One region of the Paenibacillus sp. Dod16 genome, then DNA from elsewhere that is predicted to be linked to it. Evidence: riboswitches for the same ligand, from Rfam matches in the RefSeq annotation. Region 1 holds a riboswitch; each other region holds the start of a gene.

Region 1 (3,175 bases):
ATTGCAAATTGCTTTGGTTTCATGTCTCTCCAGTACTCCTTATCCAATAATCATTTTGCCTTCCGGATGACGATATAATTCTTTACCCTTTTTTGGCCCCAGTGCATAAGCAAGCGTCAACGGCCCCAATCGCCCTGCAAACATCGTAATGCTGATCAAAACCTTGCCGAACACCGTCAAATCGGGCGTTAAGCCCATGGAGAGACCCACCGTACCGAAGGCGGATGTCGTTTCGAATAGAATTTCCAGGAAATCCCCTTCCTCTGTCGTCGACAGAATCATCGCTACGGTTAGAACGAGCAGCAGTGCCAGTAATGCAATGGTCAGTGCCTTCAGCACCCGCTCCTGGGCCAGGCGATAACGGAACATGACGATGTCTTCACGCCCGCGCATCATGGCGATGACCGCCCCCACCATAATGGTGAAGGTTGTTGTTTTGATCCCCCCCCCAGTTGACCCTGGGGATGCTCCGATAAACATCAGAATAACGATAAAAAATTGCGTGGCCTGTCTAAGCCCCGTAATATCTATAGTATTCGCGCCAGCTGTACGCGGCGTTACGGATTGGAATAATGCGCCGAAGAATTTTCCGCCCCAATTCAGGGAGCCGAGCGTCCTCGGATTGGTGAATTCAAAAATAAGAATGACGATAAATCCAACCAGCAGCAAGGTAGCCGTCATGGTGAGCACTACTTTGGAGTGCAAGGAAAGTCTCCGCTGTTTCCGGAAATCAATCAGATCGGATAATACGATAAAACCGATGCCGCCTGAGACAATCAAAAACATTACGACAACGTTGACTACAGGATCGTAGACATACCCGGTCAAACTCCGAAAATCGCCAAACAAATCGAAACCGGCGTTGTTAAACATCGTGACCGCATGAAAAACGCCATAATAAATCGCTTGGCCGATCGGCATATCAAATGCCCAGCGGATCGATAAAATCAAGGCACCGCAGGCCTCGATGATCAGGGAGTACAGGAGCACTCTGCGAATCAGCCTTACGATTCCTTCCATCGAGGACTGATTCATCGCTTCCTGCAGAATGAGGCGATCCTTGAGCGATATGCGCCTTTTGAGAGCCAAGGCAAACAAAGTGGCCATCGTCATGAATCCGAGCCCGCCGATCTGAATCAGCAGCATGATCACGATCTCTCCGAAGGAGCTGAATGTCGTTCCTGTATCCACCACAACCAGACCCGTTACGCAAGTTGCAGATGTCGAAGTGAACAAGGCATCGATAAATTCCAGCGGTTCACCTGTACTTGTGGATATCGGCAGCATTAACAGCGCCGTCCCGATGAAAATAATAGCCGCGAAACCAAGCACGAGAATCTGCGGCGGAGACAACCTGAGCCAGTTCAATTTAGAGTTCAATCGGTCACCTTCTTAAAAAAAATCAAGAAAAAAAGACACTGGAAAACGCAGTGCCCTTTACGGTCTGGTTCCTGTGCTGCAGCCTACGAGGTTAGCTGACGGATTCGGGCATTTTCACAGGTCGCCCTATTCATTATTCTGGGAATAATGAAATTCACCCCAATTACATGGTTCCCCCATTTTCAGTACGAAATTCGGCTGGAATATTCGGTTCCTTGAAGCATGATGTGATTATAACGCAATCCGGTACGTAACCCAATGCCGTTTTTCACCCAAAAAATCTTTAAAAGAGCGCGAATTGGGCATATTCAAGAATACAAGCATAGGGTTCTCTAACGTTTTCGAAACCTTTCATTCATTTTCATCGATTTGTTTCATTATTCCGGATATTGGGATAAGCTGCTTATGACTTTCATAACTATGTTATATTGACTCTATGCGTTCTTAATCAGGCATATCGAATACCAGTGGGAGTATCAACTTTCTTAGAGGAGGAATTTCATGAATCGTGCAAGAGAGCCCTTGAAGCTGAAGCCCAATCTGAAGCAGCTCATCGCGCCTGCCGCAGTCGGCCTGATTCTGTTCCTATTATTTCAGGTGTTTCCGTCGACGAATTCGGATTCTACCGAGATGGCATCTCCGAATATCATATCCAAGGAGCAGGCTCGGCAAGCAGCTTCAAGCTTTGCTCAAGAGTTTTTGCAGTTTACGGCTGCGGAAACGGATGACACGCTGGTTACATATCAATCCAAATCGGAACTTTACGGATATCTGGCGAAGGAAAAGAGACTTTCGGAATACAACAAAACCTATGAAGCCAAATATCCCTATGACGTATACCGCGTTCGCTTCAGCAAGCCGGGTGGCGATGCCCTCAATGTGGACGTGCACATGCAAAATTCAGGCATCGTCGGCTTCTCGTACGATTACGCCCGCTCCAGCTATGACCGGATTGAGCTGAACAAGGGCGATGCGCAAAGTCAGATGCTGCTTGTCGTCGAGGACGGCATGTCATTATCCGAGAAGCAAGCTCTTGCGGAGCCTTGGCTCCAGCGAGCGGGCTATGACCTGTCGCATCTGGAGCTGGTCACGCGGGAAGGGGAACCCCGGCTCCGGTATGTGGACCCCGATTCCAAGATCGGCGACTCCAGATTAGAGCACCGTTTCACCTTCGAGCAGGGGAAATTACGCTCCTATGAGCCATCTTTTTCGGTCCCGGCCGCCCATTCCGCCTATGTCAACAAGCAGACTCAAGATGCCACGCTGCTGACGCTCGCAGGGTATGGCCTGTTCACCCTCATCCTTGGCATACTTGCGATTGTGTACAGCGTGAAGACCAGAGCCTACACGTCGTTTAAGCGCGGCCTGTTCCTATCGGCGCTGCTGTTTGTCATCCAGATGCTGAATACGTACAATCTGATTCCCGTTTTCAAATCCGAGGGGATGTCGCAAACCGGCATACTCGGGATGATGATCTTCTATGCGGTCTATTCGCTCATCTTCTCCGCACTGCTCTATTTCGCCCTTGTCGGGGGCAGCGGGCTATGGCTCAAAGAAGACGGGCTTAATCCATGGCCGCGCGCCAAAGAACCCGGATACGGTCATTATGTGCTGGACAGCATGAAGCTGGGGTACATGTGGGCTTTCATCCTGCTTGGGGTCCAATCCATTATCTTTGTCCTTCTGGGCCTGACCTTGAATACATGGTCCACCACGGATGCCACACAATCGCCTTACAACATGCTCTATCCTTGGCTCTTCCCGCTGATGGCCTGGCTGGCCGGCATATCCGAGG
Region 2 (3,175 bases), on a different contig from region 1:
CCTTGAAAATAGCCCGCCCAAATCCGTTCTGCCCACGTTAAGGAGCCAAACGTATGGGTGTTGAACAATTCGATGATGAATATAACCAAAAAACCCGTGAGACAAAGGAAGCCGGAAGTTGATAACACAATCTTGGAATGCAGGGATAGCTTTGTCCACCGCCTATGCTTCCACACATCTAAAACTACAGTAAATCCGAGGCCGCCTATAATAAAAAGCAGAGTAATGACGATATTGACTAATGGATCACCAACGTATCGGCTCAAACTATCGGACCAAAGACTAAATCCAGCGTTATTAAAAGATGAAATGGAATGAAACACACCGTAATATACCGCTTGCCCCATACCCAGTTCCTCTTTCCAGCGAGTGATTAACAAGGCTGCTCCCATGAGTTCAATTATAAACGCAATGAGAAAAATACCCAGTGACAACTTCACAACACCTTGTGTTGATAAAGAGTTTGTAGATTCTTTTATGAGAAGGCGGTTTTTCAATCCGATTTTCTTACCCAGGACTACGGCTATCAACACACTAAATGTCATGAATCCAAGGCCGCCAACTTGAATCAAGCACATGATGACGATTTGGCCAAAGAGGGAGAAATCGGTTCCGGTATCCAGCACAACCAATCCTGTAACACATACTGCAGATGTCGAAGTGAATAATGCGTTTAACCAACCGACACCGGTGCCTGTTGATGATGATATGGGTAGTGCCAACAAGATAGCCCCTAATACAATCGGGAGAGCAAAGCCTAAAAGTATGAGACGCGAAGATGTTAAATGAAATTGCTTTATTGATATTTGGGGCTGTGATTTGCTACGAAACATCAGATATCCTCCTTCTTGTCCTAATTTTCAGTAAACGAAACCGTTCAGCCTACTACTGCGTAGTATTAGCCTTATCAAAGCATTGATGCTACTGCAAAACAAATTTTCGCAATGCTATTATGCTGTATTTCGGTTTACATTTAGAACAAACTAGCATAATATGAATTACGATAATTTCATAATTAATAATCGCTTAATCCCCTCTTGGGGAGCGGGGGAACCATCGAGGTCGTACTAACGGCTTCAGGGGTGAATTCTTTCTAAACAGAAAGGACGGGGACTCTCAGACCCGAATCCGGCAGCTAACCTCGTCAGCGTCCTTGGGAGAGAACCCTCTTACCACTTTGACTTGTTACATATTAAACAGTCCAAAGCCTGGAAGCAGACACTCTGCTCCCAGGCTTTTTTCCTGAATGGTTTGCAGAGTATCTACATTTAGAAAAAGAAAAGGAGCAGAATTATTCATGGCAAATAACGAAAAAATCATGGTTTGTGTTTATTATGGTCCCCATGGGGAACGTCTCATTCGCCGAGGGGGGGAACTGGCTAAACTTCTGCAATGCCCCCTGTACGTATTGAGCGTCATTCCTGTAAGAGATGATGTGCTTGATCAAGAACAGGAAAAATTTATGGCCGCATGGCAAACGACATGCGACGAATATGGCGCTACATTTATCGCAAAAACGAACGTAGATCGTAAAGCTGCAGATATTATTGCGGAGACAGCCAGAAATCATCATATTACGCAATTAATCATCGGACAATCCGGGCAAACGCGATGGCAGGAAATTACGCAGGGTTCCTTCGTTAATGAACTACTGAATCGGATAGGTGAAACGGATCTTCACATTGTGGCGGTCCAGAGGATGGCACATCACATGACCGAGACCCATGAACGGGGAAGACGAGTCACGGTTATCAGAAATGGTGAACATTATAGGCTCAGCAATGGGGAGTCTGAAGGCGAAACTGTAGCTGAGGGTCTTTTTTTCAAGTAATTGAATACCGATTTCGATACGGGTTTACTTAAAATAATGACAAATAGTGAATTCAGGTATTTGAAGATAAGCAATGGAAAAGTGTTAGACCCTTCTTCTTTCCAGTCCAAATAGCGCATGATCAATATTACACGGGAGTGACACATGTGAGAAAACAGTTTATACTCATCGAAATAAATATCCCTATTACGGAGAATGACCATGATCGAAAACGATGACCATACCAGACGTCGCTCCGCCCTTTACAAAATCGATTCATTCGTAAACAAGTTGAAGAATAATATGAGTCCTCCCCAGCTCATCATGGTAGTGTTTTTTGTGCTGATCTGGACGGGTACCTTGTTGCTTACACTCCCTCTATCTTCTACAAACGGAAAATCTGTAGGTTTATTGAATGCTTTGTTTACCGCCACCTCGGCTATATGTGTGAATGGCCTTGTGGTTGTAGATACCGGGAGTGTTTATTCGACCTTTGGGCAAGTCATCATTATGATCTTGATCCAGATTGGCGGACTCGGATTTATGACTTTCGGTGTTATGGTAGCCATAGTACTGGGGAAAAGAATAGGTCTCAAGCAACGTCTTGTCATTCAGCAAACAACCCACTCGACATCAGCTCAAGGTTTAGTCAAGCTATCGCTGTATATGGTGCTTATAGCGTTCGCATTTGAGGCGTTGGCTACGGTCATTCTTACGATTCGATGGCATTACGAATGGGGTTGGGGTCAGGCAGCCTATTATGCGCTTTTTCATTCCGTTTCCGCCTTCAATAATGCGGGATTTGCTTTGTGGTCTGACAGTCTTTCACCTTTTGTCGGCGATCCAATCGTTAATATTACCATTGTTATGCTCTTTATCATCGGCGGACTCGGCTATATTGTTGTCGTGGATCTATTCCGCAAACGTTCATGGAAGAGACTGTCTCTCCACTCCAAGGTTGTTCTTCTGGGCACAGGCATTCTCTCAGGAATCGGTTTTCTAACTATACTATTGTTGGAAAGTTGGAATCCGTCCACCTTTGGTCAGCTTAGCGGAGGCGAGCGTGTGTTGGCCGCTTTCTTCCAAGGTACGACACCTCGAAGTTCTGGATTCAACACAATTGACATCAGCAGTATGCTAGCCGCTTCCCAGTTCCTTATGATTATTCTGATGTTTATCGGAGCTGCCTCTGGAGGTACAGGAGGTGGAATCAAAATCAATACACTGATTGTACTCATCTTGGCAACGATCCAAACGTTTCGCGGCGGTGGGCAAATTCACGCATTCAAGCGCAAAATAGGCGAAGAAACGGTTATGCGTGCCCTAGCTGTTGTCATGAGTTCATTGGTTGTTGTACTTTGCGTC
Region 3 (3,175 bases), on a different contig from region 1:
CAAAGGCAAATTGAGTGTTATCCGTATAGTAATAGAATGGTTTTATTCCGAAATGATCACGAGCAGCAAATAATTGTTTTTTCCTCCGATCCCATATTGCAAATCCAAACATTCCACGCAGTTTTTCTAAACAATGTTCCTGATACTCCTCATATAAATGTATGATGACTTCAGAATCTGTGTTCGTTTTAAACGTATGACCAAGGTCTTCAAGTTCTCTTTTTAATGATTGATAATTATAAATCTCACCGTTAAAAACTAGCCAAAGGCTCTGATCTTCGTTGGAAATAGGCTGGCTGCCGTGTTCCAAATCAAGGATCGACAAACGGGTAAATCCTAAAGCAATCCGATCTACCACCCTAATGCCCGTTTGATCGGGACCACGATGTTTGATTGCATCGGTCATTTTTCTAATTGCTACCGTCGTTGGCAGCGAATTGTTTTCAAACATCAAAAGCCCTGTAATCCCACACATAGAAAAAGTCTTCCCTTCCGGATTATTAACTACGCAGTGTAGTGTTTTTGATAAAAAAATTGATCCTTGTTTAAAAACATCAAGAAATCAATAATATATTATATACTACGAATTGTAGTTTATTTAATTTAACTAGTCAATTTTTCATTTTATGGTATTTCCATTGAAGATTAATGAATTATGTTAGATTAAATTCTTAACAAGATTTAATTCACCTGCGATACAAAAAAACAAACCCGTGGTTTTTACCAGGGCTTGTCTAATTACAAATAAGTACTAGTGCAATCCACTAACCATTTTTGTATAACTTTGTTTAGAGATTGTACGTCTTGCTGTAACGTATCGATCCTTATAGTATGATTCCGATAAATTACTAATCCTTACTCCTTTACTACTGGAAGAATGAGCAAATTGCCCATTACCGATATAAATCCCTGCATGAGATATACCAGCACCACTTGTATTAAAGAAGACCAAATCTCCAGGTTTGAGATTTTTCTTTGCAACTGGGGTACCTGTTTTTGCCTGAGCATTTGATGTCCGTGGCAGCTCCAAATTAAACTTATCAAAGATATACAAAATAAAACCAGAACAATCAAATCCACTCGATACAGAAGTTCCCCCCCACTTGTAAGGTGTACCAACAACTTGACTTACTTCTGTACGCAATTTGGATTGATCATCAGCAAACGCATTAGTCGCACCAGCTGACAAAATAACTGCAGACCCTATTAATGAAATCATGAATTTCTTCAAACACATGCTCTCCCTTCGGATGCCTACGGAGTTAGCTAAGGGTTCGGTAGAAGGCGCCCTTTATTCCTTTTCAATCAAGAATAATTCACCCGGAATGGTTCCCCCGTTTTCAAAAATGAAACTCGGCATTAAAAATTAATTTTTTGTAACCCTACATAATGTAGTACATTTTCGTGTATGTTGTCAATCCCATCCTCTAAATCCATCATTTTTTTTATTAAAAGTCGAGTTTCGTTCAAATTCACCCTATAAAGTACAAATATAAGGAGAAGTTCCGCTCTTATTGTATTATTCTTATATGAACACCGACTTCTTCTAAGTTAATTATTAAATACATTTTTGTAACCACTTCTTTTTCAGCATAAGCAGAAAAAACTGTTCCAGCAGACGTTGATCTGCTCTAACAGCTATCTCCAATTTATATATAATTTTAGTTATAACTTATAATCAATAAACCCTCCTTTCTCACAAGGAGGGTTATTGATTATTGAGTCTGTTCTACGCTGCCATTGCTCTACAAGCCTCTGCACATCTAAAACAAGCTTCTGCACATTCTTGACAGTGTTTTACATCATGCATTTTACATTCTGTGCCACATTCTTCACAAACGTCGGCACAGATACTACAGATCTCACGCGCATAAACACTGTTCGTTGACATTGCATGCGCAGCAAAAGCACAAATATCAGCACATTGTCGATCCAAACGAATACATTTTGTCATCATAGCTACATTCTCTTCATCAAGACAAGCGTTGTAACAATGATTACATACCATCATACAACGTATGCATTCCTCGATACACTTTTGGTATTGTTCATGTGACATAGTCAATATCTCCTTTCGAATTTACGATTCAAGAATTTAGGATGCACAACACTTTTTATTTGATTCAAAAAATCAAATAATGTAATCACCTCGCTTTACATACGATTTGTAACCTATTGTTAGGTTGACTATTATATAACCCGAAGTTATGTAGATTTTGTGAGGAAACTGGACAAATTTGAAAATGATGATTGTACATGAAGACTGAGCTTTGAATCCGTGATTACTTTACTCTTTTAGGTTTAAATTAGTATTAATGGGTAACAATACTACGTGATGTAGTCCTAACAATCTTTTCTTATTACGGCATTAGACTAAATAATCTTATGAAGAGGTGAATTCAATGTATAAAAACTCCAAAAAGAGCGTGAAACATCAATTCACGAACAATCATATGCCCAAACACGAAAGTGAGCAGCAGCATCAAGGGATGAAACACGACCATGACCATTCCGGATCACATCATAGTACCGGGCACCAACATAGCGGCGGGGATAAACATGCCGGTCATCATGTAGATGACTTTAAAAAACGCTTTTATATTTGTTTAATTATTACAATTCCAATCATGGCTCTTTCGCCAATGATTCAGATGTTCATTGGGGTACATTGGCGGTTTCCATATGACACCGTTTTACTGTTTCTACTCTCCACATTTGTCTTCTTTTATGGAGGTAAGCCTTTTCTAGTTGGTGCATATCGAGAACTAAATCAAAAGAGCCCTGGCATGATGACGTTAATATCACTTGCTATCGTTGTTGCTTACGTATATAGTTCATTAATTGTCATAGGATTGACGGATGTAGACTTCTTTTGGGAACTGGCAACCCTTATTGTCATTATGCTGCTAGGTCACTGGCTAGAAATGAAGTCTATTTTAGGTGCATCTAATGCCCTAGAAGAACTGGTCAAACTAATCCCTTCTGAAGCACATCTTATTATGGAAAATGGAGATATCAAAGAGGTAAGCGTGTCAGAATTAAGCCCAGAGCAAACGATTTTAATTAAACCAGGAGAGCGAATCCCTGTAGATGGAATCATTGTGAAAGGACAATCATCACTCGATGAATCCATGCTTACGGGGGAATCCGTCCCGGTCATCAAGAATCCTGGAGA
Region 4 (3,175 bases), on a different contig from region 1:
GAATTGAAAGAAAAGTATCATTGTTCAACATGTATCGCCTTCCTTATTTAAATATAGGATGTTTAATCGAAATTTCATCATTAATTATGAATCAATATTATCGGTTACTAACGATATGGGATTGAGGTGAAAGGGTTTGTTCGATGCGATTAGTCCAATTGCATTTCGATTAGGGCCAATCCAATTATACTGGTACGGAATTATCTTAAGCGTAGCAGCTCTCATTGGTCTAATCGTTGTTATTCAAGAAGGCAAGCGGTATCAGATCCATCCAGGGTTCTTTTTGGACATGGTGCTAGTTGGCGTGCCGTCGGCTATCGTCGGGGCTAGAGCTTACTATGTCATATTCAAGTGGGAAGATTACCGCGATAACTTTTGGGACGTTTTCAAAATATGGAACGGTGGAATCGCCATTTACGGAGCTTTAATCGGAGCGATCGTTGCTATGATTTTTTTCTTTCATATACGTGGCTATAATTTTTGGCGTATTGCAGATCTATGTGCTCCGGGTTTGATTATAGGACAATTGATCGGGCGTTGGGGAAATTATATAAATCAAGAAGCTCATGGAGGGCCAGTATCTGAGGATTTTCTCAGGACAACACTACACTTGCCTAACTTTATTGTCGATCAAATGAATATCGAGGGTGTCTATTATCATCCGACCTTTCTGTATGAGTCCATTTGGAATTTGGTTGGTTTGTTGTTGCTCTTATGGTTGAGACGCCAGCCTTTTCTACGTTCAGGAGAATTATTTTTGACTTATTTCACTTGGTATTCCATCGGACGGTTTTTTATCGAAGGACTGCGTACCGACAGTTTAGCCTGGTTTGCCTCTAACTGGCTTGCAAATTTGATGAAATTACTTTGGTCACCGATGGGGCTTATGTTCCAGGAAGGCGAAATGAGTTATGGTACAGTTCGTGTCTCGCAGTTATTGAGTGTCTTTATTATCCTAATTGCCATTTGCCTCATTGCATACCGAAGGTTTAGAAACCATCATGAGCGATATGAAGACCCAATCGCCAGTAATAGATCTTAATTAATTTAATATAAGAGGCAGTCGAACTTGGTTCGACTGCTATTTATTTCGAACCTCAGCAAAAGTATTACAATATTGTTTTATTTGTTTCTGCGTTCAATACGAATTCTTTTCGATTAATGTTCTGATATAAGTCCAATAGGTACGGGGATTTAAACAAATATTAACATTAATTTAAGGAGGAAAAGAATTCTAAAGATAAGATTGACAATCGCGAAAAAATAGACTACATTATGTAGGGTTACAAAAATTTCATAAATTATGCCGAATTTCGTTTTTGAAAACGGGGGAACCATTTTTGGGTGAATTATTCTTGTAGTAATGGGAGTATAGGGATCCTTCTACCGAACCCTCAGCTAACTCCGTAGGCATCGAAGGGAGAAAAAATCTTGAAGAAAATGTTACTGTCGTTGTTAGGGTCTGCCATTATATTATCTTCGGGAACAGCCAGTGCGTTTGCAGATAATCAACCTAAGTTGACTACTGAAGTAAGTAAAGTCGTTGGAACACCCTATAAATGGGGAGGTACAACTTCAAGTGGTTTCGATTGTTCCGGCTTTATTCTGTACATTTTTGATAAATTCAACTTAGATTTGCCACGTACATCGAGTGCTCAGGCCAAAGTGGGGACTCCAGTCTCAAAAGATAATCTGAGACCGGGTGACTTAGTTTTTTTTAATACGAGTGGCAGGGGAATTTCTCATGCTGGAATCTATATTGGCAATGGTCAATTTGCACATTCGTCCAGTAGTAAGGGTGTAAGGATAAGTAAACTGTCAGAATCCTATTATAAACAACGATATGTAACTGCAAGAAGAACCATTAGTCAAAAAAGTTACACGATGATGGTCGGAAGTTACAATTGAAATCATAAAACAAGCCCTTCAATTTATGAAGGGCTTGTTTTATGATTTCAATTCAATGTTACCCTTATGGGGCTTGCAATCGTGTTTCCTTCTTAGACATACGTTGGTGCTTATTACTTCAATGTACAAAACACCAATGACTTGATGCCTATTTAGAAGATGTGCATTTCTGCCGATACTCAATGTTGGGATATTCATTATTGATGAATAAATGCTCATATGATACTTTAAATAAAAATATTAAAAGGAGGGATGATATTTATATGTTAGATGTTATAGTCATCGGTGGAGGTCAGGCCGGGCTTGCGGCTGCTTACTATCTCAAACAAAAATCTGTGGATTTTCTCATCCTTGATGGTCACAAGGAGGTTGGTGACTCTTGGAGAGATCGCTATGATTCTCTTCATCTGTTTACGCCAAGAATGTATAATAGTCTACCAGGTGTTCCCTTTCAAGGTGATCCTCAGGGTTTACCACATAAAAATGAGGTTGCAGATTATTTGAAAGATTATGCGAATCGTTTAGAGCTTCCTATTCAAAGTAATACACAAGTTACATCATTAACCATGAACAATGGAATCTTTGAAGTCTCCACATCGGAGGGTACATTTAGATCAAAAAAAGTTATAGTAGCCACCGGTCCTTTTCAGAAGCCACTAGTACCTTCTTTTCATGACAAGCTTGGTGATGCAGTTATACAATTACATTCTTCTGAATATCGAAATAAGAACCAACTTAAAGAAGGGGTTGTTTGTGTTGTAGGTGCAGGAAACTCCGGGGCCCAAATTTCCAGTGAATTGGCAGATGATTTTGAAGTGCATTTGTCCGCAAGCAGTGAGATCCAATATAAACCGTTACATATTTTCGGCAAGAGTATTTTTTGGTATTTTGACAAGGTGGGCTTTCTAACAGCAAACCGCAAAAGTATGTTAGGTAAATGGTTACACGCAATGCCAGAACAGATCTATGGAAAGGAGTTGAAGCTGCTCATTCAACAAGGAAGGATAAAACTCCATGCAAGGACGGAAAAGATAGTGGATCAAAAGTTATATTTTCAGAACGAAGGAACTCCTATACATATCGACAACATTATCTGGGCTACAGGTTTTAAACGTGATGATCACTGGATAGACATAAAAGCGGCATTTAAAGATGGGCATATCGATCATATGGAAGGTGTATCCGTTGTAAAAGGACTCTACTTTGTTGGATTACCGTGGCAAACATCAAGAGGGTCAGCACTGCTTGGATGGGTGAAATATGATGC

Evidence for each region. Region 1 has a riboswitch for cyclic di-AMP ahead of ACPV3A_RS19020 (TrkH family potassium uptake protein). Riboswitches for the same ligand answer to the same signal wherever they lie in the genome.
Region 2: another riboswitch for cyclic di-AMP. It lies ahead of ACPV3A_RS28400 (universal stress protein); the one in region 1 lies ahead of ACPV3A_RS19020 (TrkH family potassium uptake protein).
Region 3: another riboswitch for cyclic di-AMP. It lies ahead of ACPV3A_RS21545 (C40 family peptidase); the one in region 1 lies ahead of ACPV3A_RS19020 (TrkH family potassium uptake protein).
Region 4: another riboswitch for cyclic di-AMP. It lies ahead of ACPV3A_RS21355 (C40 family peptidase); the one in region 1 lies ahead of ACPV3A_RS19020 (TrkH family potassium uptake protein).

Annotation. Positions count from the first base shown of each region.
Region 1 is NZ_JBNDYG010000027.1:35,326-38,500, forward strand. It holds gene ACPV3A_RS19015 (potassium channel family protein) at 1-23, opposite strand, end outside; gene ACPV3A_RS19020 (TrkH family potassium uptake protein) at 40-1,380, opposite strand; cyclic di-AMP (ydaO/yuaA leader) riboswitch at 1,446-1,590, opposite strand; gene ACPV3A_RS19025 (CPBP family intramembrane glutamic endopeptidase) at 1,882-3,175, shown strand, end outside.
Region 2 is NZ_JBNDYG010000043.1:139,119-142,293, forward strand. It holds gene ACPV3A_RS28395 (TrkH family potassium uptake protein) at 1-833, opposite strand, end outside; cyclic di-AMP (ydaO/yuaA leader) riboswitch at 1,014-1,165, shown strand; gene ACPV3A_RS28400 (universal stress protein) at 1,298-1,831, shown strand; gene ACPV3A_RS28405 (TrkH family potassium uptake protein) at 2,033-3,175, shown strand, end outside.
Region 3 is NZ_JBNDYG010000030.1:55,850-59,024, forward strand. It holds gene asnB (asparagine synthase (glutamine-hydrolyzing)) at 1-475, opposite strand, end outside; gene ACPV3A_RS21545 (C40 family peptidase) at 752-1,231, opposite strand; cyclic di-AMP (ydaO/yuaA leader) riboswitch at 1,236-1,369, opposite strand; gene ACPV3A_RS21550 (four-helix bundle copper-binding protein) at 1,730-2,059, opposite strand; gene ACPV3A_RS21555 (heavy metal translocating P-type ATPase) at 2,403-3,175, shown strand, end outside.
Region 4 is NZ_JBNDYG010000030.1:17,034-20,208, reverse strand. It holds gene lgt (prolipoprotein diacylglyceryl transferase) at 137-1,042, shown strand; cyclic di-AMP (ydaO/yuaA leader) riboswitch at 1,295-1,428, shown strand; gene ACPV3A_RS21355 (C40 family peptidase) at 1,432-1,908, shown strand; gene ACPV3A_RS21350 (flavin-containing monooxygenase) at 2,172-3,175, shown strand, end outside.